4 regions of the Cytobacillus dafuensis genome follow, and region 4 is predicted to be linked to each of the others. Evidence: riboswitches for the same ligand, from Rfam matches in the RefSeq annotation. Region 4 holds a riboswitch; each other region holds the start of a gene.
The links. A riboswitch is a leader RNA that binds a small molecule or an ion and turns the genes downstream of it on or off. The one in region 4 is predicted to bind cyclic di-GMP.

Region 1: another riboswitch for cyclic di-GMP. It lies ahead of FSZ17_RS23605 (globin-coupled sensor protein); the one in region 4 lies ahead of FSZ17_RS05915 (hypothetical protein).
Region 2: another riboswitch for cyclic di-GMP. It lies ahead of FSZ17_RS04435 (methyl-accepting chemotaxis protein); the one in region 4 lies ahead of FSZ17_RS05915 (hypothetical protein).
Region 3: another riboswitch for cyclic di-GMP. It lies ahead of FSZ17_RS13435 (sensor domain-containing diguanylate cyclase); the one in region 4 lies ahead of FSZ17_RS05915 (hypothetical protein).

What each region holds. Positions count from the first base shown of each region.
Region 1 covers NZ_CP042593.1:378,378-386,207, reverse strand. The annotation lists gene FSZ17_RS01950 (endonuclease MutS2) at 1-133, shown strand, start outside; gene FSZ17_RS01945 (VOC family protein) at 216-617, shown strand; gene thrS (threonine--tRNA ligase) at 682-1,893, opposite strand; T-box leader at 1,946-2,173, opposite strand; T-box leader at 2,375-2,603, opposite strand; gene FSZ17_RS23605 (globin-coupled sensor protein) at 2,832-4,127, opposite strand; cyclic di-GMP riboswitch class II at 4,138-4,223, opposite strand; gene FSZ17_RS01930 (YnfA family protein) at 4,330-4,656, opposite strand; gene FSZ17_RS01925 (DUF1835 domain-containing protein) at 4,669-5,712, opposite strand; gene FSZ17_RS01915 (DUF1572 family protein) at 6,150-6,665, shown strand; gene FSZ17_RS01910 (DUF2178 domain-containing protein) at 7,057-7,458, opposite strand; gene FSZ17_RS01905 (helix-turn-helix transcriptional regulator) at 7,460-7,663, opposite strand.
Region 2 covers NZ_CP042593.1:884,164-891,993, forward strand. The annotation lists gene FSZ17_RS04415 (MFS transporter) at 142-1,365, opposite strand; gene FSZ17_RS04420 (VOC family protein) at 1,561-1,980, shown strand; gene FSZ17_RS04425 (DUF6886 family protein) at 2,021-2,533, shown strand; gene FSZ17_RS04430 (GNAT family N-acetyltransferase) at 2,622-3,062, opposite strand; cyclic di-GMP riboswitch class I at 3,413-3,507, shown strand; gene FSZ17_RS04435 (methyl-accepting chemotaxis protein) at 3,737-5,422, shown strand; gene FSZ17_RS04440 (DUF4181 domain-containing protein) at 5,804-6,196, shown strand; gene FSZ17_RS04445 (VanW family protein) at 6,398-7,216, shown strand; gene FSZ17_RS04450 (GNAT family N-acetyltransferase) at 7,247-7,735, shown strand.
Region 3 covers NZ_CP042593.1:2,834,369-2,842,198, forward strand. The annotation lists gene menC (o-succinylbenzoate synthase) at 271-1,377, opposite strand; gene FSZ17_RS13425 (NADPH-dependent FMN reductase) at 1,393-1,932, opposite strand; gene FSZ17_RS13430 (hypothetical protein) at 2,211-2,420, shown strand; gene FSZ17_RS13435 (sensor domain-containing diguanylate cyclase) at 2,479-3,663, opposite strand; cyclic di-GMP riboswitch class I at 3,793-3,877, opposite strand; gene FSZ17_RS13440 (HD-GYP domain-containing protein) at 4,129-5,112, opposite strand; gene FSZ17_RS13445 (DmpA family aminopeptidase) at 5,256-6,311, opposite strand; gene FSZ17_RS13450 (SagB/ThcOx family dehydrogenase) at 6,827-7,830, opposite strand, start outside.
Region 4 covers NZ_CP042593.1:1,203,387-1,211,216, forward strand. The annotation lists gene ptsP (phosphoenolpyruvate--protein phosphotransferase) at 1-1,218, shown strand, start outside; gene FSZ17_RS05900 (ABC transporter ATP-binding protein) at 1,281-1,955, opposite strand; gene FSZ17_RS05905 (ABC transporter permease) at 1,957-2,991, opposite strand; gene FSZ17_RS05910 (hypothetical protein) at 3,226-3,807, shown strand; cyclic di-GMP riboswitch class I at 4,200-4,283, shown strand; gene FSZ17_RS05915 (hypothetical protein) at 4,421-4,648, shown strand; gene FSZ17_RS05920 (DUF2187 family protein) at 4,794-5,006, shown strand; gene FSZ17_RS05925 (HU family DNA-binding protein) at 5,119-5,391, shown strand; gene FSZ17_RS05930 (putative protein N(5)-glutamine methyltransferase) at 5,758-6,540, shown strand; gene FSZ17_RS05935 (sugar nucleotide-binding protein) at 6,897-7,715, shown strand.

The DNA of each region.
Region 1 (7,830 bases), 830 kb from region 4:
TATTAAAGGCAAAGAGCTGTACCCTGACAACTATGACTTTGATATCATCTTCAAATCGAAGGAATACCGGAAAATCAATAAGCAGCAAAAGAAAAAGCATGTTGAGGATGTTTGGTTAGATTGTGAAGATTAATTTCTTCGTTTAAAGGAAATCCTTATCGCTTAAGCGAAATAATAAAAACATTTATTTATAAGTTTAATAAGGAGGGTGTTAGTTGTCACAAGGGCTCATTCATCATGTTGAAATAAATGTTTCTAATTTAAAGAGCACGATTGATTTTTGGAGTTGGTTTTTAGAAGAATTAGGATATAGTCCATATCAGGAATGGGAAAAAGGCCAAAGTTGGAAATTAGGCGAAACTTACATTGTTTTCGTTCAGACGGAGGAAAGGTTTCTTGACATCCCTTATCATAGATGTCGAGTAGGTCTTAACCATTTGGCATTTCATGCAAGTTCACGTAAACAGATTGACGATATTACATCTAAGTTAAAAGAAAAGAACATAAACATCCTTTACACTGATAAGCATCCCTTTGCTGGAGGTAAGGAGCACTACGCCGTCTACTTTGAAGACCCGGATAGGATTAAGGTAGAGTTGGTTGCACCTGAAACATAATCAAAAACCTTTTAAATGAGATCCTAAGAGGTTCAATACCTTTTAGGATCTCCGATTTTACATACTATTCCTTGTTATCCTTTTCTTCGCTGAATCTTGCAATAATGTCTTGAATACTCATTTGCCCAACGTTTCCCACTTGGTGCTTTCTTAAGGCTGCCGATTCATTCTGCACCTCTTGATCCCCGATAATAAGCATATAAGGGACTTTTTGTTTTTCAGCTTCTCTTATTTTTAACCCGACCTTTTCCACCCTGTCATCGACATCAATTCGGAATCCAGCTAATTCTAAATCCCGTTTCATTTGATAAGCATAAGATAGATGGGCATCTGAAATCGGCAAAATCTTCGCTTGCACTGGAGCTAGCCAAAACGGAAAATCACCAGCAAAATGTTCAATTAAAATCGCCATAAACCGTTCGATCGAACCATAAATCGCTCTATGAATCATGATGGGACGGTGAGGTTTATTATCCTCACCGATATATTGGCAATGAAACTTTTCAGGCATTTGGAAATCAAGCTGAACTGTACCACACTGCCAGCTTCTTCCGAGTGAATCCAGTATATGAAAATCAATCTTAGGACCATAAAAAGCTCCATCACCTTGATTGATTTGATAAGGCAATTCTTTTATCTTTAAAACTTTTTCCAGAGCGGATTCAGCCCTATCCCATATTTCTACTGAACCCATAAAATCTTCTGGCCGAGTAGAAAGCTCCATTTTATAACTAAAACCAAATGTCGAATAGAACTCATCAATTAAATCCAGCACTTTCGCTATTTCAGACTCAATCTGGTCTTCCCGAACAAATAGATGTGCATCATCTTGAGTGAAGGAGCGAACTCTTAGCAGGCCATTTAAAGAACCTGAAAGCTCATGTCGATGAACTAACCCAAGTTCCGCAAAACGAATAGGAAGTTCTCGATAGCTCCTTCTCTTACTATTAAAAATGAGTACAGCACCTGGACAATTCATTGGTCTAATCGCATAATTCTGCTCATCAACATGGGAAAAATACATATTCTCGTGGTAATGCTCCCAATGGCCAGACTGTTCCCAAAGCTCTTGCTTCATCATAATCGGCGTTTTTATTTCTTGGTACCCAACCTGTTGATGCCTTTGTTTCCATAAATGTTCAAGCTCATTCCGAATGACCATTCCTTTTGGTAAGAAGAAGGGCATTCCTGGTGCCTCCTCCATTGACATAAACAACTCTAACTGCTGCCCTAATTTTCGATGATTGCGCTTTTCTACTTCCATTTCCATTGACATGTTTATTCCTCCTTATGAATTTTTTATATAAAAAAAACGCACTCATCCCATAGCAAGGGACGAGTGCGGTCGTGGTACCACCCTAATTCCGTAAAGCACAAAATAGACTTTACGCTCAAATAGATAACGGTCTTCCCGATTATGGTTACTAAGGATTTGCTGTTCCCCATAATAGCTCCAAGGTGGTAAACCAATCTTTTTTCTTCAGGGTTTTCAGCCGATGACCCTGATCTCTGGAAAGAAAAGTAAGAAAGATTCATGTCCTTTTCGTCGCATAGTATTTTTTTAGTAAAAGGCTTCCTTTGAAACGTTTGACGGCTTTTTTTGTTTGATGGTAACTTTGAAGCTTTTTTTGTTACCTTTTTCCTCTCTTTTTCTGTTTCGCGGTAACGATTAGGTTTTACTCGCTACCTTCTTCTTCCTTTTTCCAGTTTTACGGTAACATTTACAAAGATAAAATAAAAAACGCACCCATCCCAAAGCAAGGGACGAGTGCGGTCGTGGTGCCACCCTAATTCCGTAAAGCACAAAAATAGACTTTACGCTCAAATAGATAACGGTCTTCCCGATTATGGTTACTAAGGATTAACTTTTCCCCATAATAGCTCCAAGGTGGTAAACCAATCTTTTTTCTTCAGGGCTTTCAGCCGATGACCCTGATCTCTGGAAAGAAAAGTAAGAAAGATTCATGTCCTTATCTTAGCCCTATTCATTTCAATTGGAAAATAATTGTTTTTTTGCATTATAGGATAGAAATAAAGGAACGTCAAGAGATAAAGTGAAACTTCCATCAGTGGGGGTTTTCTTTCATCCCCCACTGATGGTTAGTTGAACCAATCGGGCCTTTACGGGCAGTTGATCCCCCACTTAGGTTTCTTTGATTCTCTCGCAACCTTGTAGTGGGGGTCTTACTGCCCGTTAATCTGCGATAAAATCACTTATGCAAGATTGGCCGTATTATTTAGATTTTCAGCTGATGAAGACACAGTAGACATCGCTTGACCAAATTCATGAATCGTTTCTACAATATGATTGATTTGAACCTTTACATCCGAAACTTGTTTTACACTATTTTTCATTGACGTTGTAATTTGATCAAATGCTTCACTTGTCTTAGCTGATTTACTTCGTCCTTCAACTACCGCAACATTTACATTTCTAAGCGCCGTATCCACCTGATTTGTATAGGTATTAGACAATGAAATTAGCTCCTCAATCGTACCTATCGATTCTTTCGTTCTAACTGCAAGCTTTCTAACTTCATCTGCTACTACAGCAAATCCTTTCCCGTGTTCGCCTGCCCTAGCCGCTTCAATGGCAGAGTTTAAGGCAAGCAAATTAGTCTGGTCTGCAATAGCTTGAACAATATTTATGACATCTTTTATTTGCTGAGAGGAGGACAAAAGATTCTTAACCATTTCATTCATATTCTCAATATCATTGTTAATTGATTGAATTTGGCCCACTAGATGTGTTATTTCCTTTTGACCCTCAGTAACAAATTCCTCCGTTAATAACGATTGATTTTCCGTATGTGTTACTAGCTCGTTTACCTTTTTACTGCTATCTAATAAGCTCCCAACAGATGCAGAAGTTTGCTCGACTGTCGCAACGAGATCTGTGCTCACTTCAATGATTTTATTTTTTATCTCATTCCTAACTTGCTGATGTTCTTGTTCTCTTACGTTCGCTCTTTCTTGCTCATATGATTCTAGTACAATTTGCTGTTCTAAGCTAAAGATTTTTGTAACGGCCGTTAAAATGGTTTTAATTTCCATCCTATCGGGAACATTCTCGAATATGATGTCAAACAATGTTTTTTGAAGGTTTTGAAAAGCTCCCATATAATAAGCGGGCTTTAAACCAATATAATAATGAATTTTTGCTACCTTTAATCTTTTTTCAATAAAATCCGTGTCAATTTTACCGTCAAACAGCTCAATTAAGTGCGTTTTTAAAGTACTTCTTAACCTTTCAACACTGCTATGCTTTTCAATAATTTTTTTCAATTCCTCAACTTGTAATATGGTTTTATAAAAATCACTGACCAATCGATCTATATTTTCTTTTATAAGTCCTTGCATCTGATTAATAATTTGTAAATCTTCAATAGTTAGATCAATCATTTTGATTTTTAAAAGAATATGAGGAACTGTTACTTCAATTTTCCCATCTGCATGATCCATATTTTCTAAGAAGTATTGCCTGGTTTTTTTCTTCCAGAGAATAGCCATATTAACCTCCAATTTATAGGGTCGGTTGCGCTACTCGCTCAATATCCATCCAAGCGCCCAAATTACAGATGAACATTCTTTGCTACCCGATACTTTTTTACTATGATTACATTGATTATATAGTTCTTAATAACTACTAGATATATTCTTTTTATGAAATATTTATGAATTTTTTTTAAAAAAGCCGCGACTATTGTTCTGTCTACTGCCTTGGACTCCAAAGCATGATGGATACTCCAATTAAACATATGACCGCTCCAATCCAATCGAACGTATCAGGTGTTTTTTTATCGACTCCCCATCCCCACAAAACCGAAAGAATAATAAATACGCCACCATAGGCTGCATACACTCTTCCGAATGTAGGGAAATTTTGCAAAGTAGGGATAATCCCATATATAACCAAAATGATCCCACCAATGATCCCGTACCAATATGGCTTTCCTTCACGCAGCCATAGCCAGACTAAATATCCTCCGCCGATTTCAGCGATTCCTGCAAGAATGAATATCAATATCGTATAAATCATGTTACACCTTTTCTAACTTAATTTTACTCCATAGTATCTCATGGCTTTCAAGTTTCCTTCCATTTCAAAAACACCATTTTCTATCAGCTTTCTCACCCGATATTCCAAGAACTCGTCACCTATATATTGATCTAAATGCCCTAACGCTTCTCCAATTAATCTCGCTGATTTCATAAACTCCTCTGACTCTCGTTCGCGTTGAAGCTTTTTCGCCAAATTGATGATGTATTGGTCATAATAGTCAATACAAACACTTTGAATTCTTCCATTCCGCCAAATTCGTAATGATTCCCGATTATCCGATAGATGAAGCCATTCCTGTTCATATTGCTCTCTTTCAAGGTTCGACAAAGAATGCTTCTGCTTACTGTGCTCATAAATGGTTTGGAGTTTTTCAGGTGGTATTTCCCCTGAATGCAATACTGTGTATTTTATATCGGCTCGATTAAAATGTTCTGCATATGCCAATGAGGTGTTAATCACTTTAATTTCATTAGGCTTGTCCTTTAATAAATGCAAAACAAAGCGTAGACCTGTCTGCTCATGCGCATTTTCAGCAGTCCATAGGGTAATAGGGACATCTTTTGGAATGGACAAAATTTGGTGAACTGTCTGATGAAATCTCTGTAAATATTCTCGTAACTCCTCATGTTTATCCTTCAGTGATTCTTTCATCCAAGTAAATCTGGCTCCGATTCCAATCTCTTCATGCAGCTGCCAGATAGGTCCGACCGAAAATATATTCCAGAAGGAGTACACTTTTTCCTTTTCAAACACTCCCATTTCCTTTAATGCTACCTTTAAACTACCCGCAGGGGATCCACCGAAAAGAATATGAATCATTTGACAAGTATCGGCTTGCTTCGATTCCGACCTTTCTTTCGTTATATCCAAAAGCGTTTTATATACCCTTTTCACATCATCCACAAACTCTGTTTCTGAATATTCCTTCTCCTCTATATGATTCACTCTTAAGAGAATATGAAACAATAATGACTTTACTTCCCCTTCTGGCAGTTCTTCGATAGCCTTTTTTAACTGATCTATTTCCATCATCTGTACCTCCGAAGAATAGTCCTTTTTATCATAAATTTGTCATTATTATAGCATTAATCCAATTTTATCAATTTTCCTTTTTTTTATCATTCAATCTGTTTTTCAGAGTTTAGAAAGCAGGACATACGGATTTAATAAAGAATTCATTTATATAATTAGACTATGTTAAACTTCCCTGTTGATTTCCGCTGCAGGCACTCACTTTCCGCGGGTGGTCGGGGAGCCTCCTCGTCGCTAACGCTCCTGCGGGGTCTCCCCTGGACACGCATTTCCCGCAGGACGTTGAATAATCTTTCCCGAATAAACACCGCACGAAGGAAATGCGAATGCATTTTCGAGGATCTCGCGCCTTCCGCTACAATCAACAACAAAATAGCATTCTCAACTCTAAGCTTTAACACAGCTAATATTTATAAAATAGCAAAGGAGCTTTTAAAATGACAAATACTCACAATGAAATATCTTCTGAATATTTAAGGGTGATTAAATTACGGTTTAGAGAGATGAAAAGTACGGCTGAAAAGACATTTGATCAACTTGATGGAGAAATGCTGTTCTGGTTCCCGAATGATAACTCCAATAGCATTTCAATTATTGTGAAGCATATGAGCGGGAATATGGTTTCTCGTTGGACAGATTTTTTAAATTCTGATGGTGAAAAACCTGATCGGGACCGAGATGGAGAGTTTGAGCATACTATTTCAAATCGTAATGAGTTATATGAGGTCTGGGAAAAAGGATGGAATGTATTCCTAAACGCACTTGATTCTATCGAAGAGGATCAGCTGCATCGAAAGATATTCATTCGGAATGAACCTCACACTCTCATTGAGGCAATTGAGAGACAAATGTATCACTACTCCTCTCATGTAGGTCAAATCATTTATATAGCTAAACAGTTGAAATCAGAAGGATGGACAAGCTTAACAATTCCAAAAAAAAATAATAATTAAAGCTAGTAACCTGCGATGCTTCTCATATTTCATCCAAACAAAGTCTGTATATTCTACTAGATTAACAGGAGTGGTCTCATGAGACTTTCATGAGACCGATTTTTGCTAATTTTCTTTGATGAGTGGTCTCATAAGGCTTTCATGAGACCGAGTTTTGTTAATTTGTTTTGGGTAATGGTTTCATGAGACTTTCATGAGACTACTTTTCGATAATTTCCTTTGTTGACTGGTCTCATAAACCTTCCTCTTAACCAAAAAACATCACATAAGTCGATTTTTCCGACTTTGTGATGCCCCATTTTGTCATTCCTACATAGAATACGAACTTAAGTTTTAGGACAGCTCCTGTAATTTCCATTCTATTCGATTAGAGACAAAGTTCAATTAAACCTTAAGATCTATACTTCCTTGAATAAATAAATTCAGTCATCGGCAACACAAGAAATGTTAAACCTACAACGATCACTAAGGGATAATTATCAATTTTGTTGAAATCTCCTGTCCTTTCAGAGATAAATAGGATTAAACCAGATGCAATCATTAGAACAAAATAGCTAATTTTTGCACTTTGAGTTTTAATATGGTTATCCAATTCATCCTTTGCATTTGCCCCTTCATGATCACCCCAAGTAATAGCGTTGAAAAAGAATGACCAAGCCATGAAAATAGCAAATATTAAGAAGCTATCAAGTGTACCAAAACGAAACCATTTAACACAAAGTACGCCGGTCATAAATAATGCAAACAATAAAGTGATAAGGCTAATTACTTTTTTTGTATTATTTTCTCCCATGTTAATTCTCCTTTTTTTTCGGAATGAATAAATCTTCCATGGACGTGGACAAATGCCTAGAAATATCAAAAGCTAGCTGAAGACTTGGATCATATTTATTATTTTCAATCGCATTAATGGTTTGCCGACTGACACCACAAAGCTCTGCCAGTCTCCCTTGAGATATTCCCTTTTGTTCTCTTAAAACTTTAATATGATTTTCCATGTCACCACCTCCATTAGTCTGTTAGGTGTCAAATATGTTTTACATCCAAATTATACTAACTCACAAGCAGTGTGTCAAACATCTTTTACAACCCTATGGGTGTTGAGAGAAATGATTCATTCAAATAAATCACTCCTATATCATTCTTCTTGTTCCACTAAGGAAGC
Region 2 (7,830 bases), 320 kb from region 4:
GCGATAGCGATGAGGAGGCTTCCGGACCGCCTGCGATCGCTAAGTGCCTGCAGCGGAGATCAACAGGGAAGTTTAACATAGAAAAAGAAAAAGGCTGCCGCAGCAACCATCGAGCCTATACAAAAAACTTTAACTAGATATCTAATCGTATTTTTGAGTTTGATCTACCTGGGATTGATGATTTTTGAATAATTTTTGATAGCCGTAGATCCCAGAGCTAAGTAATAATATTCCGGAAAACAAATATACAAATCTAGCACTTACTAAATCAACAAGCAAACCAATGATAAAAACAGATAAACTAAAGACTGCTTGATTAATGGTTGCCTTTGAAGCTAAGTATTTTCCTAAAAGTTCTTTATTGATGGAGTTCTGAATAAATGTGCTTTGAGCAATATCTCTAACTTGATATAATGGGCCCATTAAAATAACTAATAACAAAGCGATAATAGGAATACTAACAAAAGAATAGATGATGGTAAGAATTGAAACACCAACTGATCCAATAACAATGAAAAGTACAAGAGACTGATTAATATATTTTGAACATTTCCATACTAAAATGCCACCAATAATTGTTCCTGCATAATAAGCTGAGTTAATATATCCCCACCATTTTTCATCTTGACCTAATGCTTCTTGAACGAAGATTAAGGTGACAGCCCCAATCCAAATGCTTCCACCAAATAATTCAATGATATCCATTTTTGTAATCGTGCTTAATATAGGGTGTTTAAAGACAATTACCCAGCCTTCCTTTAGAGATGCAATTGGATTCTTTTTCTTCTTGTTATGAACCGTAGAATTCGTTTTTAACATCAATAAAGAAAGGATAGAAATCAACAATAATATAATGGTTATGATAATGACTTTAAAATGACCAAGATAAACGATTAGAATACCGCCGATGGACCAGCCAAGAAGCAGCAATATTTGATCGGTAGTAGACAAAAGGCTATTCGCATTCACTAATTTCTCTTTTGAAACTACCTCTGGGATTAGAGCGCTCCTCGAAGGATTAGACCAGCCATTGAAAAATGAAATAAATGCTAATAAAAAAAATAGCAAAATATAATTGATTGGACTAGGGATAAGTAATATCGAGATTACAATAAAAGCATAAAAAATCAGCTGGAATATCTGTGAAATTAATAGAATCCTTTTCAAAGTATATTTTTCCATCATTAATGGTACTGTAGATCCACTTATAATTTGCGAAATCATACTAATAATGGTGACAGCTGATGCAAAAGTGGCTGAATTCGTTTCTTGATAGATAAATGTAATGATTGTCATTGTATATAAAGAATAAGCTAGTTTTGTAGAAGACTGACTTATTAATAATAAGTAAAAAGGTGATTTCAAAAAAACACTCCTTAATGATAAACCTGTTAAATAAGAGAGATAACTACTATTTTTTTTATCATAGCATTATCTTGCTGAGATTTGGTTAATTTTCCAAATCTACTGCTAAAGTGTAGTAATTCAATATAAATGATTAGAAGGAAAAACTATTTATTGGAAGAAATACTATATAACTAACTAATAGGAGATGAAATCATGCTTGAAAAATTAATTAGGGTAGGAACGATTTATATTCCTGTAGTGGATGTAGACAGTTCTGTTCAATGGTATACGGATAAGCTAGGGGCTGAGCTAAGCTATAAAGATCAGGAAAAGGCTATTCTGAATTTCGCTAACCAGAGCTTTTTCTTAGTTAAATCGAAAGAAGATCAAAGTTCAAATTTTATTGATGATAAAGGCAATGAGCGCTTCTCAGTGACGTTTGAAGTGAATGGAATGGCTGCTTTAGAAGAAATTCATAAGGATTTTGTTAACCAAGGTATCAGTGTTGGAGAAATTGAAAATAGGGGCCATTCTGGACGGAACTTTGTTTTTTCTGATCTCGACGGAAATAAATTTGATGTTTGGAGCGAATTAAGTCCGATTTTTAAAGAGAAATTCTTTATCTCAAATTAAATGCCAGTCAGTAAGTATTTAAAAGATTGGAGGATTTCTATTGTTATACCATTTTAGCGAAAACCCGCATATAAAAACCTTTTCTCCAAGACCATCCAAAACATCTGCGAAACCAGTTGTTTGGGCGATTGATCAAGAGCATTCCATTCATTACTATTTTCCGCGAGATTGTCCAAGAGTTATTTATTGGAAGGCAGATTATACGAACGAAAATGATAAAAATCAATTCTTTTTCGGGTCAAGTGCAGACCAGATTATCACGGTTGAAAGCCGTTGGCTAGAGCGGATTCGTCAAACAAAACTATATGTCTATACATTTTGTGCAGACTCATTTGAAATGTTCGATGAGAACGCTGGATATTATGTATCCGATCAAGAAGTTTCTCCGATTAAGGTTGAGCCTGTTGGAGAGTTATTAGAAAAGCTCTTGAGTGAAAGCATAGAATTAAGATTTACTCCGGATCTCTCTCCGATTCGAGATATGGTTATTTCTTCAACCTTAGGATTTTCTATTATTAGATTTGGCAACGCGATAAGTGTATCAAAATCATGAGGGTTTGATATTTAAGAGTATGATAGAGAAAAAATCGGATATGTTATCGAAAAGGTCAATCTATGTAGGAGATTGACCTTTTGTTTTTTTATGTTAATTTTTTATACATCACAATATGTGGACCAATAGGAGGATAATCAAATATTTCACCATGTACTTTAAAGCCTAATTTATTATAGTATTCTTGTACTGTGGTTCTTGCTTTACACCATAGTAGGTCAAACCCCTGCTCTTTTATCAAACTTTCGGAGAAGGTAACAAGTGATCTACCAGCTCCTAACTTTCTAAACTCTTCAAGAGTTGCCATTCCTCTTAAACGATATTGCTTTTCAATTTTAAAATCAGGATTCTTTTCAACGCAAAAGGAAGCAATACTAATTAGCTCTCCTTGATAAAATGCTCCAACATGAAATGCACCAGCTTCATGATCTGTATCATATTTGCAGTCCTCAACTGTCTGGTGAGGACGTAAAACACTATGTCTAAGACTGTAGGTCATTTCTGGCTTGATTTTTAGAACATCAATCATGTTATTCCTCCAATCCTTTCATAAAAATAAATGAGAATTATGAATTGGTAATTCGCTTACTGTTCTAGAAATCCTGCATTAATTTCAATGCTTTTTTTGATGAATATTTATCAATGTATAGTAAAAAAGGATATTGGAGTATCGCTGTAGTAGCTTCTTGGGTGCATAAAGAGCGAAATAAGTGATGTTTAAACTAAAGCCTGTATAGGTTTTATCCAGAAGATATGACAGAAAAATGTCGAAGTATGTATATTATTGTAAAATAATGTTTAACTTTCATTGACTATTCCATTTTTGTTAATTAGACTGTTAAAGTGAAAAAGTAATGAGTGATTTTACATAGGTACAAAGTCTGGTGTAGGCAGACTTATTGAAAGATAAGGAAGCAAAATAATGGTTCTGTCGTTTATATTAGCTATTGAACTATGATCTCCAGGTTGCCTATATTAAAGTGATTGCTGCTCTATTTTTAATGGACAGCTGTTTTTTTTTGTGAAAATAAAAAATAGTCGGTGGTTTATGATAAGGAAATAAACAGCGAGTGAATGAGTTGAACTAAATTTATATTTTCGAAGAGTACTGTTGGGGCAAGATATTGTGGAAAGTGATTCATACTATTGAAGATAGATAAAATTAAAAAAGCAAAATAATAATTGAAGAAGAGATGATATTATATGACATTTACAATTGGGAAAAAGTTGTTAGCGGGATTTTTGAGTGTTGTCATTTTACTTGGCATTATTAGTTCAATATCATATGTCAACATTAAGAAAGTAGACGAATCTTACTCAGATTTGGTTGATCGGCGGGCAGATATATTAATTAATTCAATGAATATGCAAATCAGTGCATCTAGAGAAGGCGGTAATTTGAGAGGAGTATTAATAAGAGAAAAGGATGCATCGGATTTATTGATACAATCTATCGATAATCTAAATGAGAGCATAAAAGCTACAAGTGATATAGCTTATCAACAAGATCATAAAGATAAATTAAAACAGCTTGAATCAATGAATAATGACTTTATGCAGATGTCAAATGAAGTCATAAATTTGATGGAGAAAGATCCGGAAAAAGCAAATATATATGCAATTGAAGAAGTTATTCCATTATCGAGAGAAATTCGTGATATAGCAGATGGACTCGCAAAAGAGCAAAAAAAACTTATGGATGAAGGAAGTATCGCTAGTTCTGAATTGTCTAATAATGTTGCATCAACTGTTCTTATCCTAAGTATAATTGCTATTGTATTAGCGGTTATTATTGGCGTGGTTATTACTCGAATGCTTACTAAACCTATTTTATCAATAGAAAAAGCGGCATCTGCCATCGCGGAATGTGATCTTACTCAAGAGGATGTTCATGTAAAGAATCGGGACGAATTTAGAAATCTGGCTAGATCATTTAACCAAATGAAGGAGAATCTTCGCCTCTTGGTTCGTGAAGTGAGCCTGGATGCTGAACAAGTAACTGCAACTTCGGAAGAGCTGACTGCCAATGCTGAACAGACGAGTGGTACAACAGAACAAATTACAATCGCAATTCAAGAAGTGGCATTAGGGTCAGAAAAACAACTATCGCATGCTACAGATGTTAATCAATCAGTCGTAGAAATCTCAAGGGGAATGAATCAGGCTGCAGCTTCCATTCGATCCGTTGTAGATTTAACGGCTACAGCGAATGATAAGGCAGTCGCCGGAAATGAAGTGGTTACTCAAACAGTTGAACAAATAAATCTTGTTCAAAAAACTGTTAATGAAACTGAAGAAGTAGTAAATATCCTTGGTGATAAATCAGTTGAAATTGGCCAAATCGTTGAGTTGATTACCCAAATTGCAGATCAGACAAACCTTTTAGCTTTAAATGCTGCAATCGAAGCTGCAAGGGCAGGAGAACATGGAAAAGGGTTTTCAGTAGTCGCTGATGAAGTAAGGAAGTTAGCGGAACAGTCTGGTGAGGCAGCAAGTCAAATACGCGAACTTATTCAAGAGATCCAAATAGAAGCAGATAAAGCTGTGCAATCTATGAATCATGGAGCAACTGTAGTAGATGCGGGCATTAAATTAGTTTATCAATCTGGAAATGCATTCAGTGATATTGTAAAGTCCATTGAACAGATAACTGACGAAACTCAAGAAGTGTCAGCAATTGTAGAACAGGTAAATTCAAGCTCTCAGAATGTGGTAGAAATGGTGGAAGGTGTAGCCATTATTGCTGAAAAATCTGCAGGAAATACACAAAACGTAGCCGCATCAGCAGAAGAACAAAATGCCTCAATGGAAGAAATATCATCTTCAGCGGCAGCTTTAAGTAATATGGCTTTAAATCTACAAACAGCAATTAATAGATTTAAAATTTAGAATCATATTTCATGTGAAATAAATGATACGAATTTATCGCAGATTAACGGGCAGTAAGACCCCCACTTCAAGGATTCGCGTATGCAAAGAAGAGTAAGTGGGGGATCAACTGCCCGTAAATGCCCGATTGGTTCAACTAACCATCAGTGGGGGATGAAGAAAAACCCCCACTGATGGAAGTTTCACTTTATTAAGTTTACCGTTAAATTGAGTCTGATCACGGAAAGCGCGTACACACCCGGAAAATATAGAAAGAATAGTTAACATTTTGTCATTAATGAAAAGTTCTGTGGAGAGAAAAATCTCTGTAGGGCTTTTCTTTTTGTTATTATTATAAATTGGTTAATTATGGTATATTTATTGAGGTAAGGGGGGATTAGAGTGAATACATTTTCAGTTGTAGGCATCGTGATTGTCTTTACAATTTATATACTTGTAGATCAAGTGTATTTGAAAAGACATCTTGGTATCAAAAGCAAATATGAATGGTTATTCTCTGTGAATAGAAAGACCTATGCAAAAATTATTGATTTTTTAATTCTTATTTTATTCATTATTATTTTTTTGAACCTAAATAGTGGTTCGACTTTTCATACTTATTCACCCGTTATCAGAACAAGCCCAATGTTTGGGATGTTTTTCCTCCAGAATGTAAATCAAGGGATTGAGGAACTACTAATAAACCGAACTGAAAAATCCTACTATCATAAATTTTTAGGTTCTTTTATGATACTGGTTACTTTTCTGATTTTGTTTGTAGGAGAAAGAGTATAGGAACCTTTTTAATTCAATTAACGAGGGCATTACTTGATAAAAATCAGCTTTATGGAAGATAAATATGAGGGAAATAGATTTGCAGCTATTATTGGGCGGGTTAGCAAATAAAAAGAACTTTACCCATGAATGTTGTAATATTCTGTTAAAATAAAAGTAGGAATCCTAATTTAAAAATAATTTTGAAGTAGGGGAAAATACATGGAATCTCTTAAACCTGTAAAAAGGAGTGCTATTAGAATATACCTTGGGAAGAAGTATTACCGCTTAAAGAGATATATTAATTGGTTCATAGGAAAAAAGAAGTTTTCAATAAAAAAGAGCAACACTTTATTACCGCATGTGATTTTCACCCATCAAACATTACTACTCCGAGAATTAAAAGATGTAGATATGTGGTTGCAGCAAAATAAAGTGAAGAATCTCAAGGTCGCAACTAAAAAACTAAATAAAATCATTGTCAATCCTGGAGAAACATTTTCTTATTGGCGATTGCTTGGTAAGACAACAAGGAGAAAAGGTTATGTAGATGGTATGGTTTTACATTATGGTAAGGTTACAACAGGTGTTGGTGGGGGATTATGTCAATTATCGAATTTAATTTATTGGATGACATTGCATTCTCCTTTAACTGTTACAGAAAGATACCGTCATAGTTATGATGTATTTCCAGATTCCAATAGAAGTCAGCCTTTTGGCAGTGGAGCAACGTGTGCTTACAACTATCTTGATTTACAGATAAAAAATGAAACAAATCACTCATACCAATTAATTGTATATTTATCTGATACCCATTTAGTAGGAGAATGGAGATCAGATACTCCTCCCATTCGGGCTTATGAAGTTTATGAACAGGCCCATTTGATTACACAGGAGTATTGGGGCGGCTACGTCAGACATAATAGAATTCATCGTAAAATTTTTAACAAAGAAAAAGTTCAAATAGATGATGAATTCGTTACGGAAAACCATGCAATTATGATGTATGAACCGCTTCTGGATCAACCTAAAACCGTGTGATTTTTTAATAAAAATGAGGTGAAATCTATATTGTTTTACATAAGAAATCTTGAAGAAAGCGAGTTTGAATTTTTTAAGGATATGCTTTATGAGTCCATACATATTCCAAACAATAAACCATCTAAAGAGAATTTATTAAACCTTCCTCAAATAAAAAAATATTATGAAGGTTGGGGACGAAATGGTGATAATGCATTAATCGCTATAAATAATAATAACCAAAAAATGGGAGCGGTATGGTACAGATTATTTGATGAATTGAATAAAGGATATGGATACGTTGATCATGACACCCCTGAATTAGGAATAGCAGTTTCAAAGAATGCTAGAGGAATGGGGGTAGGAACACTGCTTATGAATAAGATCATTCAGAAAGCACTGGAAGATGGTTTTAAATCTCTTTCCTTAAGTGTTGACTTAGATAATGAAAATGCTGTCCATATTTATAATAAACTTGGGTTCAAAGAAATTGGTGTATCGGGTACATCAATAACAATGGTATTCAGAGTTTACGAATAAGATTTTTCTCTTAAAAGTGAATATGTGAGAACCTTATTAATTCTTTGTACAAAAGGCTTTCAATAAACGTCGTATAACAATGGGGAGATAAATTT
Region 3 (7,830 bases), 1.6 Mb from region 4:
TGATATTACTTCTAAATATCTAAATCGAAAAACTTCTCATTAAAAGGTTTACAAAATATGGGGTGAAAACCTTGATCCATAAGTGTTAAAATGGTGAAGAACTCGTTTAGAGGATTAACACAATCCACTACAAACTCTGATCGCTGCAAACATATCTGGTAGAAATAATAAAACCTCGTTTAGAGCATTAATTGTTCTTACAACAAAACAGCCCTTCTCACTTGAGAAGGGCTGTTTTATATGATTTTTCAGTTCTCCTTGTATACTCCTTTAAGAAAAGGTTTTTTCATTCACAGTAAATGTTTTAATCGTTTCTCTATTCGGTTCATACCCAATGCCAGGTACATCTGGAACGCTAATATACCCATCCTTTACAACCACTTCTGGGTCAATAATATCCTGTTCCCAATAACGTGATGAGCCTGCCGTATCTCCGGGTAAAACAAAATTACTTAATGATGTGAGTGCTATATTATGTGCCCTTCCAATGCCAGCTTCAAGCATTCCCCCGCACCAGACAGGAATATTGTGCTTTTGACAGAGGTTATGGATTCTTTTTGATTCCGTTAAACCGCCGACACGTCCGATTTTAATATTGATGATTTTGCAGCTCCCTATTTCAATCGCCAAACGAGTATCCTCATATGAATGTATACTTTCATCTAAACAAACAGGAGTACTAATTTCTTTTTGAAGCTTTGCGTGATCAATGAAATCATCAGAGGCTAATGGCTGCTCAATCATCATTAATTCAAACTCATCCAGTTTTCTTAAATGATCAATATCTTTAAGTCGGTAAGCTGAGTTGGCATCTGCCATTAGCGGCACATCCGGGAAGTGTTTTCTTACTTCTCTCAAAACATCTACATCCCAGCCTGGCTTAATCTTCACCTTCATCCGCTTATAGCCTTCAGTGACATACTCATCAATTAATTTCAATAAATCATCAACTGTATTCTGAATGCCAATGCTGATGCCTACTTCAATTTTGTTTTTCTCCCCCCCAAGTGCTTTTGCAAGGGAAATTCCTTTTTCTTGAGCATATAAATCCCAAATGGCCCCCTCAATCGTTGACTTCGCCATATTATTTTTGCGAATATACGAAAAAATATCAGAAACCTCATCAGGATGTTGAATTTCTTTATTTAATATAGCCGGAATGAGGAAATCCTCAAGCATATGCCAATTGGTTTTTACAGTTTCTTCCGTATACCAAGGTGAATCAAAAGCAACAGATTCACCCCATCCGAAATTTCCGCTTTCATCCTTTGCCTCTAGTAAAATAAACTCTTTATCTTGAAAAGTTCCAAAGCTTGTTGCAAATGGGGATTTCATTCTCATTTTTAAATGACGGAGTGTGACCTCTTTTAACCTCATAAATATTCACCTTTTCTATAAATGGCCTAAACCACTTGCCATAAAAACTAGTTCCTCCGCTAAATCCTCAATGCGCTTTAATACATCTTCATCAACGATTTCATTCGCCTCATTAAAGTGGCTTCCGTTGACATACACATAGCTTGGCGCTACAAAGGACCTGAAATAACCTGCGATCGGCTTCATTTGATTTTCGACGACTAAATAATGTTGATAAGTCCCTCCATTTGCAACAAACCCCATTACTTTATGACGAAAAACGGAAGGTGGAACGATATCAAATAAATTTTTCAAAGGTGCTGGGAATGATCCATTGAAAATCGGAAATCCAACAAGATAAAAATCAGCCTCAGATACGGCTTTTATCATATTCTTTGTATCATCATTATATAATTCTGGTTTCCTGCCATCACAGAATTCCATTTGTATATTTCTTAAGTCAAGCAGCTCAGTTTCAATTTCAGGGTGTTTCTCTTTGATTTCTTTCATCACAGCCTCCACTAAAATCGCTGTCTTTGCTCCCAAAATTGTCCCTGAAATACCTAATATTTTCATTATTCGAAATCTCCCTTCTATCACTCCGTTAGGAATAATTAACCTATCTTAATCTAAAATTATCCTGATTCTTCCTACATTATACAACTACTCATAAGAGATTTCTGTTTTCCTGTCTCACAACTAATTATTAATAGCGTAGAAGTTAATCGTGTTCATATAGAAGTGGGGCAAAAGCAATCAAGTTTTGACTAGCAAACTCGAGTTTTTTTTCTATCCCATGAATAAAATTCTTTCATTTTACAGAAAATAAGAAAAAAAATTTGGAGGTGAATCATATGGGGCTAGTAAAAGCTTTTAACGAATGGAGAGCAGCTAGATATGAAAACCATGTCTCTCAAATGAAAGAAGTAGATAAGTGTCCGGAATGCTATGGAAGAGGCTTCATGTCATATCCTGTAAATGAATTCGCCTTTTATGGAAATTCTTTTGATTGTCCAGGGTGCAATGGAAGCGGCCATTTTTCTGATTGGGAGGATCTTAACTAAGTCCTTAACTTTCCAATAAGTCAAGCGAAAAAACATGCGTCTTCTCGCTTGGCTGACACTATTTATTCACAATCACAATTTGATTACCACCTTGTTGCTTTGCTTTGTATAACACTTGATCAACGGACTTCTTCAATTCATCAACAGTCCTGCCATGTTCTGGATACATTGCAACGCCAACACTGACTGAAATAAGAATTTCATTATTAGATATTTTGATGGGGTGTTCTCTATAAAATTCTAAGAGTTTATTATAAATTGCCTCAACATCCGATGGAGATTGGATGATCAGCATAAATTCGTCTCCTGCATATCGATAGCCAACAATATGATCATGACAAACACTTTTTATCCCATTTGCTAATTTTTTTAAATACAAATCACCTGTATCATGCCCGAAGTTGTCATTAATCCTCTTCAAATGATCAGAATCAATCATCATAAGAGTCATTTTTTCATGACCTTTTTCATTCATAAGCTTTGTTAAATCTTCATGAAAAGCACGGTGATTTTTCAATCCTGTTAATTCGTCTGTCCTTGACATTAAAAAAATCTTTTTATATAGCCTAGCTGTTCCAATTGAATTGATTACTTGAGATCCAATTATTTGCAAAAGCTCCTCATGTTCTTTACGATAGGCAAAATCTGATAAGCTTTGAGATGATATAACTCCTCTTACACGATCATCTATGATTACTGGTACAAAAATACATGACCTTGATTCCTTCTCTCCAAATTTTGCTTTCGATTCATAGGCTTGCGCTTCTTTTTTCAAATGAATGATTTCTCTTGTTTCAATAACCTTTGAAGTATAAGTATCACCCATGTCTACTGTTCTATTTGGATAGATCTTTCCATTTTCCAGCATAATCAGAAATTGAATTTGCTGCTTTTCTTCATTATATAAAGCCATGTAAAAGGCATCTGTAGACATTACTTGAGAAACCATTTCGTATGCCTTTTTAAGTAGGATCTCCTCATTCAGCGTCTTGCTGCAAACCTGGGCAAATTCATGAAGAATTTTATAATGCTGATTTAGCCATCTCATGTTTTCTATTTGGTCATTAATAACTTGAAGTTCTAAGAGTACTGAATCTATGACCTCTCTATCCTCTGGATATTCAATATTCTTTTCGATCTCCAAATAATTTTCATTAGAAATGATATCTTTCTCTGTACCGATTTTTTTTAATAATTGGTCAAAGATTCTTAATATATAGCGAATACCTTCCATATTTGCCATTTTAAACACTTCCAAAAATAGATTTTAAATAGGCTATTAATTATCCTGTTCGACGGAAATGGAATAAATTCATTCTTACACAAAAAAAAGATTAATCTGTACCGATTAATCAATGACATGGTTAATGATTTCGGTAACTGGCTGGCATAGTCAATCGACTTTAGCCCCTTTAGCTTTGCGTCTTCATTTTTCAATGAATTTGCCTTTTCTAATAGATATTATTAAGTTTTTCTGAATTATCCCATAACTTATACTTTAATCATATAGTTCTTTTTTACCATAGTCAATTCATTTTCAAAAAAAAGGATTTTATAGGAAATTAAACCGTGATATAAGAAAATCTATGATAAATCATGTAATTAAAATGGCTGCCTAAGCAGATAGGCAGCCATTTAATCAAGGTTCGATTATGTTAATTATGTGTAAGCAACTTGAGATATAATTCTCAAATCCCTGAATCTTTTCCTATCCTTTTTGAAGAACTTCCTTTATTAATAAAGTGGGGTTGGATACTAATGAAACTTCTTCCCCAGATTCGATAAAACGAATGTATGGTCTTTGCATACTCCCTTTTATCTTTGTGATGATCGCTTCTCTTCCATTATTCATTATCACCCTTGTGCCCGGGATATAGGAAGGAACCACTTCCACAAATAGTTGAACAAGCTCCATACTAAAATCAGTACCTGCTTTCGTCATAATATATTCCATCACTTCATGAGGCGGCATCTCTTGACTTGATAAGAGATTATCATACATATTAGCAATTGAACAAATTTGGGCAAATTCATGAATTTGATCTTCTGCTATACCGCGTGGGAAGCCCGTTCCATCTACCTTTTCATGATGCTGATAGGCCATATGAGCAGAAAGTAAGCTTATTTCTCTTATATTTCGTAAGAAGTTAAATCCAACTAATGGATGCCCAGCATCACTAACCTTAATAGCATTCCCTATATCATGAAGCAATGCTCCCATCCCTACATCTTTTAATTGATTAGGGGGAATCTGCTTTTTGTTCGCAAGGTGTAAAGATAAAAGCGCAACATTTACCGCATGAGCATATTCTCTTAAATCCTCGGCAAGTGAGGTTGTCGGGAATAAAATGATTGCTTTTCGCTTTGAAACCTCTTCCACTAGATTCGAAACAAGCTTTTGCAATGTAATTATGGGTAGATTGCCTTTTTGCGCAACATCCTGAAAAGCTTTTTGAATAATTTCAATAGCCGCAATCCAGGTCGTTGCATCAACAATTTCATCCATGGATATTCCTTCAGATAGAGCATCCTCAACTAACAAATAGCGTACACCTATTGATTCAAGCCGTTCTAAATATACAGGGTGAATCGTTCTCCCAGCAGCAAGCAGCACTCTCCTTTGCCTATCAAAAACAGGACGGGCAAGCTGCATAAAAATTGGATTGTAATCGTCTATGTTTATTAGTCTCATGTTGCGTTCCTACTTTCATTCATAACATATGTACAATTATTCATTTTCTTCTATGCAAAGCAGAAAAAATTATAACATATTATGTAATACGAGAAAATAGGACATCCGGCTCGTCTTACAGATTAATGAAAAGATGGAAACTTTCATTCAGGAAACAATGCTTCGACAATGTTCCCTTTTCTCCCACTTGTTGTTTCTGCTTGGGATAGCGAATTAAAAATAGCCTCTTCTGTTGATTCAGCTGCAGCGGCAAATAGTTGATTCATCATTGGGTGATCATCTCTTATATGCTGAGAGGCTTCAAAAACTTGTTCATTTTGATGAAAAACTTTTTGAGCTGTAGAAAATGCGATTACGATATCTCCACTGCCATGGCTAAAATGGCTGCCGGATCGGCCTAATCCAATGCCACAGCGCTTGGCGACTCTTAGCATCTGCCTATCACTGAGAGGAACATCTGTGGCAAGAACTATGATGATAGAGCCATCAGTCGTTTTGGATACCGCAGTTTCTTGAGTTCCAAGTCCTGAAAACCGATGGGACGGAAACTCTTCTTTTGATCCAAAATTGCTTAAAACCATACATCCTACTGTGTATTCCTTCCCTTCAATTCCATCAATAATAATTCGAGAGGAACTCCCAATTCCACCTTTATATCCAAAGCAGACCATTCCTTTACCTGCTCCAACAGCCCCTTCTGAAGATACGTTTATAGATGCTTTAGAAATTGCTTCCTTCGCATGATTTGGCTTTACAGGAAAATGCCGAATCGAATTCAAATGGCTATCATTGCATTCTCCAACTACAATATTAATTGTTCCAGTCGTTTCTCCGATCTCCGGAGTGATATCAAGCATATACTCTAATGTCCCTTGAGTAACGGCTGGAACACCAAAAGTATTCGTAAGCATGATAGGAGACTCGATCACACCTAATTCATTTACCTGTACTAATCCCGTTGTTTTTCCAAATCCGTTCAATACATAGCTAGCTGCAACCACTTTTTCTCTAAACAAGTTCCCTCCGTGGGGAAGGATAGCTGTTACTCCAGTACAGGCATACTCATCTCCCTCTAATGGATGATCAAGTGTAACATGACCAACTTTTACCCCTTCTACATCAGTAATACAGTTATTCCTTCCTGTTTTAAGTGCCCCGATTGAGATACCCCTATTTCTAATTTTTTTATTTCTTTGCATAAATTCCTCCATCTTGTCCTCATTTTAGCGTTAATCTAAATACTTTCATTTTATTGGCTATGTTAAGCTTCCCTGTTGATTTCCGCTGCAGGCACTTAGCGATCGCGGGTGGTCCGGAAGCCTCCTCGTCGAAGAGCGCTCCTGCGGGGTCTTCCTTTGACTCGCTTCTCCCGCAGGAGTCACGCGCCTTCCGCTCCAATCAACAACAAATTAGCATTAACAACACTGAGCTATAACACAGCCATTTTTTAAAATATATTGAGTTAACAAATAGAGATATGATATTAAATATTCGTTATATAAACGAAAAGTATTGAAAATGTCTAATTTTTTTTATTTTAACAATAATAATTATAAATGATTTTTGTTATCTCAAATAGTTATATACTTTTCTTAAACACAGTTTCTCTCTGCTTTAAGTTAAACAAATAAAAAGACCAATTAAAAGAGACAAAATAATTTCCTCTCTTATCAATTGGTCTATCTTAGAATATTTTTTTTCGCTGTTAACTATATTAACTAAGCAGGGTTCCCCGTAACCATGGCCGATCTCGATAAGGGCCAATCGGGATTTGGATGAGACAGGTTTTTTCTTGTGAATCGAGCTTGTAAATCTCATCACATATTTTCGCATCAAATCCGAGGAGTGGGTGTCCCCCCATTCCATTGGATGACGCCGCTATTAGTAATCGCTGTACAAGCATACCCGCTTCCATTTGCTGAATGCGATATCCTCTATATCCAAATGTCGATTTATAGTAATCTTTATCTCCTACCACATGAATGCAGATTGGTACTTGAGTAATATTTACATTATGGCCAGTCATCCCGTCAAGCAACTGAAGTCGATGGTCTCCAAGATTTATCTGTCGCAAGGAATGGTCTAAGGGATCATAATAATAAGCACCGTTTGCTACGCCTTCTATATTATACAAACAGCAGTACAGAGAGACACGGAGCTCTTTTCTAGAATATGCTGCATCTAAATCATTTCGATACGCAAAAGAGGCAGTCGCCTCCTGTAAAAGAGTGGCTAATTGAGATACACTTACATTTCCCAACACGAAGTCCATGTCTGGTGAAAATCTTTCTCTACAAAAGGATGCCAAATCATACGGAAACCTCTTCACACGAGGCAGTGCTATAACATGCCCCTCATAACTTATATTCTCTTTGAAAGGAATATTTCGAAACGATTGCGTTGATTCCAGCATAGACGCTTCATTCATCTTGGTTAACATCAAACACTTATCGACCTTCTGTGACCGTTCTTTGTGATCATACTGAATGACTGTTAACTCTCGGCCCAATTCTGCGTCAGTGATCATTCCCTCCCTGTCACTTATGTTAGGTGACCAGTTTGTAGGGTCAGCAGATAGCGGTATAACAGCGTACACACTTTCCTTTTCTTCGGAAAGACCAAGAAGATGGTTGATAGCCCGATCAAGAAATTGGAAGTACACTCCCGATTCGAAGCCAAATCGCTTCGATACCTCCAGTAACTGTCCAATCTCTACAC
Region 4 (7,830 bases):
GCCCAATTAGATAAGCAATTTGTGAGAGGCTTTGTTACTGATATTGGAGGAAGAACATCACATTCAGCCATTTTAGCCAGAGCAATGGGAATTCCAGCGATTGTTGGTACCAAAAATGCGTCGAAGAATATTACCAATGGATCTCCACTTATCATTGATGGACTAAAAGGAAAAGTCATTGTAAATGCTACAGAGGATGTACAGGCCCGGTATAGAGCTTCCTCAAAGGAGCTTGAGAAAGATAATGAATTACTTAAAAAGTATATAACACTTCCAAGCATTAGTGCTGATGGTCATATTGTGGAAATCGCCGGTAATATTGGTAACCCCAATGATGTAGATGCCATTATTGCTAATGGTGGAGATGGAATTGGCTTATTTCGAACAGAATTTTTATTTATGGATCGAATGGAGTTACCGACGGAGGAAGAGCAATTTGATGCATATAAAACCGTTCTTTCGAAAATGGATGGGAAGCCCACTGTTGTTCGTACATTAGATATTGGCGGTGATAAGGAGCTGCCATATTTAAAGCTGCCAGCTGAAATAAATCCGTTTTTAGGCTATCGTGCCATTCGATTATGCCTAGATCAACAGAGTATTTTCCGCACCCAATTACGTGCATTATTAAGAGCAAGTATGTATGGGAATTTGAAGATCATGTTCCCTATGATAGCAACCTTAGATGAATTTAGAAGAGCAAAGGCGATTTTGCTTGAAGAAAAGCAAAAGCTGCTGGATGGCGGGGCATTAGTTAATGATCAAATCGAAATTGGAATGATGGTTGAAATTCCATCTGCTGCTGTCATAGCTGACTTATTTGCTCAAGAAGCGGATTTCTTATCGATTGGAACGAATGATTTAATTCAGTATACATTAGCAGCCGATCGCATGAATGAAAAAATTTCATATTTATATCAACCCTATCATCCTGCTGTATTAAGGCTTATTAAAATGGTTATTGATGCTGCTCATAATCATGGAAAATGGGTAGGGATGTGTGGTGAAATGGCTGGAGACGAAGTGGCGATTCCAATTCTTTTAGCATTAGGGTTAGATGAATTTTCGATGAGCTCAGCATCGATATTAAAGACAAGGGGACAAATTTCCAAGCTAAATAAAGACCAACTTAATGACCAGTTAGAACATATTTTACAATTGAAAACTTCGATAGAAGTAGAACTATATGTAAAAAAATATTTTTTAAATTTAAAATAAAAGAAGCAGGAGGAGAGTCTCTTGCTTCTTCATATCTAAATATCCATTCTTCGAGCTTAGTGCTATGCAACCTGTCCATCGCTCATTTTGATAATACGATCAGCATATGCAAGCATTTCTTCATCATGAGTCACGAGTAAAGTAGTAATGTTAAGCGTTTTGGTTAATTCTCGGATTAATGCCATTACATCTTTAGATCTTTTCGAATCCAAACTGGCAGTTGGTTCATCTGCAAAGAGAACTTTCGGTTTATGGATAATGGCACGAGCAATGGCAATCCTCTGCTTTTCCCCGCCAGATAAGGAAGATGGATAGGCCTTTTTCCGATGGCTCATGTCAACTAATGAAAGGATCTCGTCAATTTCCTTTTTTTGTTCACTTTTCTTCATTTTAGTGCCTGCTACATCTAACATCAGCATCAATTGCTCTTCTACTGTAAGAAAAGGGACCAGATGGGCAAATTGAAATACAAAACCAAATTTGTTTGCCCGTACTTTTCGAACTTGTTCTGCATTCATTTCAGTCAAGTTTGTCCCTTCGAACAATATCTGTCCATCTGATGCTGGCTGAAGTCCAGCTGCGATTGTTAGAAGCGTACTTTTACCCGAACCCGAAGCACCTACCAATGCTGTTACCTCGCCTTCTTTAAGGGAAAGATTGACTCCTTTTAGGATTTCTTCTGTCACTTCGCCATTTGTGAAGGTTTTTCTAACGTCCTCTATTGTAAATACTGTCATATTAAACCTCTCCTTGTTGAATTGCTTGTAATGGTTCCACTTTTTTTATCTGCATACCTGAAAGAGTAGCTCCAATAAATCCGATTATAAGGAAGACGATTGACAATTTTACCGTTGTATCAGGGGTTAAATGGAATGGCATACCCTCAGGTGCGATCTTATTAAAAACTTGACTGAGTGCAATGGATAGACTAAGAGCAATGACTGTAATAAACAGCATTTGTGTCCACATCATTTTAAACAAAGCACTTGTTTTGACACCGATTGCTTTTAAAATACCGTATAATCCAATCTTTTGAACGTTCATCATGTAGAAGAAGATAGCAAACAACATTCCACTAATGACGACTAGAAACCAAACAATCATATTTAAGGACATCTGTTCAGCGCTATAACTTGGAATGGTATCAAGAAATTCCTTTTTCGAAAATGCTTGTAATCCATCCACTGTTTGTGGTGAATCCTCTCCAGGAACGAAAAGCATTTGCATTTCTTCTGTACGATACATTTCTTTGTAGTCTTCCATATTAATAAAAGCAACAGGGGCATGACTGAATTTCTTTTGGTCTACAAAACCTTTTACAGTAAACTCGCCGCTGTATTGATTATTTGTCAGGACATCTCCCACTTTTATCCCTTTATCTTTCATTGAGCTATCTAGGACGATTTCCCCTTTTTTCACATTCTCGAACAACTCTGACTCGGTTGATGTAACAAACACGACACTTTGCTGTTTATCAGCACTATCATTCACAAATCCCATTTGAATAGAAAAAGCAGCGGCATCTTTTTCTTTAGCTAAAACTTTATCTTGTACGTTGCTATCGATTTTTGAAAGTGTATACGTCTGGTCTGAATCTTTCGTCATATAAAATTGACCATCTGGTAAATCTTTAATTAATGCAGCATTGTCTTGTGATAATCCATTTGCCAGACCAGATATAATTAACGTTAATAAACTAACGAGAAAAACGATAGAACCTAATATTAAAAATCTTGCTTTATTTTTTTTCATTTCTTTCCAAGCGATATTCATCTTTTATTCCTCCAATCTCTTTCTAACATCCTTAGATTATAATTTGAATGTGAACAGAGAATGAATAAGAAATTACATATGGTTTCTGATAGAGGGTTTGATATATTCTAAATAACAGCCCTCTAGTAAATCGGTAAAAATGGTATAATATAGGTGCTTATCGATCATCTTTTCAAGATAGTTTGTAAGGTAATGACAACAGCTATTTAATCAATTAGGAAAGAGGGGATATAGATGAAATCAACAGATTTACGTAATATGAGAATGAAGCAGATTGCTTTTACAAATGGTCTAATATTAACAGCCCTTATTATCTATTTCGTTATCATCAGTAATATTACGTTCTCATTTGCTCACTTTTTCTTGGTTCTTGGGGTGTTACAGATCATTCTTGGAGTTTTAGGCTTGATGAAGGGTGAGTCAACGAAATCGATTTTTCCTATTTTTGAACAAGTCGCCATCTATGAAAAACAAAAAATGGGAAGTGAATGGTCCAAACTACGAAGAGTAGGATATGTTTGGAACTTAATATTAGGTTGTTTGCTATTTTTACTATCTTTCTTGAATCGTAATTCTCCAGATCAAGTTCTTCGTATTGAACTTATGTTTATGGTAATGATCGTCTTTTTCCTTTTAGTTATGATAAATATTGGAATGATTATTCACTTTAGAAAGGTCGATCGTTCCACTTCCGAATTGGATATGAAAGGCTACACATGGAAATCAAACCTTGTAGCTGTTGTGATAGGAATTGTGTTCGGTATTGTCATGGTTAGAGGTACCCTTTATTACGTATTTCAGGAAGTTAACTTTTGAAGAATGTTAAGTGAATAAGTAGTAGTGAATGGAACGACGCGTTAATCTTTTTGAGTAATCCTCCTTTATCCGCTCGAACTTGGCGGTAATCTTCTTCAAATAGGCTTCATGATACCAGCTTCATGGATAAAAAATACTCACGGTGCGGGGAGCACGGTGAGTATTTTTCTTATCTATATTAATGCTAGGTTAAAGGTAGTTTTCAGACATACTTTACAAGACAAAAATTTTATCAAATTATAAAATTCTCATACATCATTTCTTGATTAGGACTTTAGCATCAATTTATTTATACTATAAATGGTATAAAACTACTATTTTTGTTAAAGTGTGTTGAAAAATGACGAATTTACTGGAAATTACCATACTAAAGTTTTATTATAAAAGTATCAGTTTGATAAAGGCAAACTTATTGAAAGATAAGGACGCAAAGCCACGAGTCTAAGGTGATTAGCTATGATAGTCGGGTTACCAAATGATTGGATACTGTTACCTATGATAGAATAGCCTTTATCATACAAGTCCACCAATCTTTTTGGTGGGCTTTTTTTTGAGATAGTTTTGGCGAAGCTTGACTATCGAGTAAGTGAAAAAAAAGGAGGTGGAATGTTAATTGACTGTGTTATTTGGTACGGTTGAATACTTTGAAAGAGCAATTTACAACTATCTGAATGAGAATCAATTAAAAGAAATAAGTGAAGATTCTCTATATGTCATTACTTCAAAACTAAAAAAAGAAATTTTAGATGATTTTGTTTGCGATGAAAGAATTCGGTTAGAATGTTTAGAAAATCTTAAATATGCAATTAGTATGATAACACAAAATAAGGAAGCGGTCTGAGTTTAGATAATTTTAGAAAAGTGTTTTTTAAAAAGATCTCATATCTTTTTACTGTTGATTTTAAACATCTAAACAGTATATTCTTCCTTATAGTCAAAAGAATTCAGCCATTTGAATAATATAAATAGGAGCGTAATAACAGAAAATGCAAAAAGAAAAGAACGAATTTTCTGATCAAAAGAGGGCAAATTCAGGGGATATTATTCTTTTTGAAAGAAAAAGTAACATATATGAAGGTAAAGTGTTTCTTGTTCGGACTAATAGTGTATTAGTCGAAATTTCAAGTAAGGATGCAAAAACTTTAGGATACGAAATGCCAAATACAGTTGTTCGGCATGGGAAATATAGTCTAGTATGAGTTTGAAAATCAAATTTTTATCTAATTAGTTTATACTTATTAATAGGAAAAAAGAAGAAAATATGATATGTTTTTTATTTCTACATAAATAAAATATTTGAGGTGTCTAAAAATGAATAAAACAGAATTAGTGAAAGCTGTATCAACAAAGGCAGAGTTAACAATAAAAGATGCTGGGAATGTAGTTGATGCAATATTTGAAACAATTACTAGCACACTTGCTAAAGAAGAGAAAATCCAATTTATTGGATTTGGAACGTTTGAAGTTCGTGAACGATCTGCAAGAAAAGGTCGTAATCCACAAACAGGTGAAGAAATAGAAATTGCAGCTTCTAAAGTTCCAGCTTTTAAACCGGGTAAGGAATTAAAAGAAGCGGTTAAATAAATATTTGTTTTTTTAAAATACTCTGGACTTGTTAGTCTCTAGAGTATTTTTTTTTGCTCATAATACGGAGGGCGCTTTTCTGGAGAAAGAAAAAAGTCCAATTTCTCAATTCAGTAACATAAGCCAAATCCCTTAGCATATAGGTATTTGGCTATATTTATGTCGAAATTTGCTTAGTATACAAAATTTCCGAAATGTTGGCAGTCCCCCATTATAGGGCGTAATCCTGAAACATGGATAAGCACTCATTTTTCATTTTAGAGCCATTTTGTTGAAGAAGGATATCTCCAATTTTTAACGAATACAGTGCTATAAATAAGCTTATCAAAAGTGGTGAGATAAATAGGAAAAAAAATTAATTTCTTTTTGGACAATGAAACGGAAAAATGTATAATTAACAGGCTTCGGAGCGCGGGGTGTGTTTTCGCAGAAGATGAGACCCGGTTACTTATCTCAGAGGCACGAACTCTAGAGGATCTCAAGAAAATGGTGGAAATGCGAGCCGTTGGTTTACCTCTTGAATATATTGTTGGATACGCAGAGTTCTGTGGTTTGCGGATAGAATTGGACCGAGGCGTTTTCGTGCCTCGAAAACGTACCGAGTTTCTTGTTCACCAGGCAAAAGCCCTGTCATTTTCTGGTGATATCGTCGTTGACCTATGTTGCGGGTCAGGTGCTGTGGGCGTAGCACTCGCTGCATCTTTAGGACGAGTTGAATTGTATTCTGTTGACATTGACCCTGTCGCAGTACGATGCGCTGGCCGCAACGTAACGGATTTCAGTGGCCATGTTTTTAAAGGTGACTTGTATAAAGCTCTGCCCTACTCACTTAAAGGCCATGTGAATATCCTAGTTGCGAACGTACCTTACGTTCCTACCGAGGCAATCAAGCTGCTGCCGCAGGAGGCTCGCCTACATGAACCGAAGGTGGCACTTGACGGAGGAGAGGATGGACTTGACATTCAGCGAAGAGTTGCAGAAGAAGCAATTCTCTGGCTAGCACCGGGAGGACATCTTTTGATAGAGACGAGCGAAATGCAGGCACCTCAGACCTTTGACATCTTTTCAGGTGCTGGGCTTACCACAAAAGTGGCTAGAGACGAGGAACTGGACGCTACTGTCGTGATCGGATCAAATTCTATTTTTTAGAGTAAATAAGTACTTAGTCTTAATCACAAATGAAATGATAATTTCTTATCACTATACTAATAAACAAAAAATCATTATTTAAAGGGCAACGATTGTTTAACAATAATTAATAGGGTGATGCATATTATACATGACTAATATGTATCTCCCTTTATTTTTTATGACTTTTTAAGATTTAGGTCTTGATAATTTGTAAAAAAGTTTGATTAAAATCATGTAGTGAAAATTTCTTTTCTTGTTAAGCACACGAGGCAGGAATGTTGAATAGGAAAGAGAATTTTTAGGTGGAAGAAGTGATTACATCATAAGTGAAAGAAATGTTATTTGTTTAAAAAAGTTTGTGGAGGGAAATGGCGATGCAAAAGATACTCATTCTTGGAGTAAGTGGTCTTGTAGGAAGAGCTTTATTAGATGAATTTACTGATGAATATGACGTATATGGAACGTATTTTTCTTCGTTAACTAGCCTCCCTGATGATAAGCAATTCCAATTAGAAGTTCAGCAAATAGATAAACTGAAGGAAATTACAAGCACAATTAAGCCCGACATTGTGATTTCTTGCCTAAGAGGAGAGTTTGATCAACAGCTTACGTTTCATAAAGAATTGGCTAAAGTATTACAAAATAATGGTAGTCGAGTTTATTACTTTTCTACGACAAATGTATTTGATGGGGACTTCTCAAGATCCCACACAGAAACAGATATACCTAATGCTGAATCAGATTATGGGAAGTTCAAAATTAAATGTGAAAACATGCTAAAAGAAATTTTGGATGAGCGAGTGGTCATTATCCGAATCCCGGCAATATGGGGGAAGGATTCACCAAGATGGAAATTAATCAATGAAAGCATAAAAAATAATAAAGTGATCGATGTGTACAGTAATCTCGTATGTAACAATCTTTTGGATGTAATGTTAGCAAAACAATTACGATTTATTATTGAAAATGATTTAAAGGGAACAATTCATTTAGGTTCAGCAGATGAAATGACTCAAGGTCAATTCTATGAACAAATTATAAGTAAACTCACGAGTAAAAAGAACCTTATACAATATCGTTTATATCAGGATAAAGTCGACACTTGTTATTTTAGGTTAATTTCAAATCGTGATGATATCCCAAGCACTCTACAAAATACGAATCAAGATATTATTTCGTACTTGCTGGAATAAACGGCAAGTATGATAGTAAGCTAACCGATGCGAATGTTAAACAAACGCTCTTAAAGTGATCAAACTTTTTTATAAAAATTTATCGCAGATTAACGGGCAGTAAGACCCCCACTTC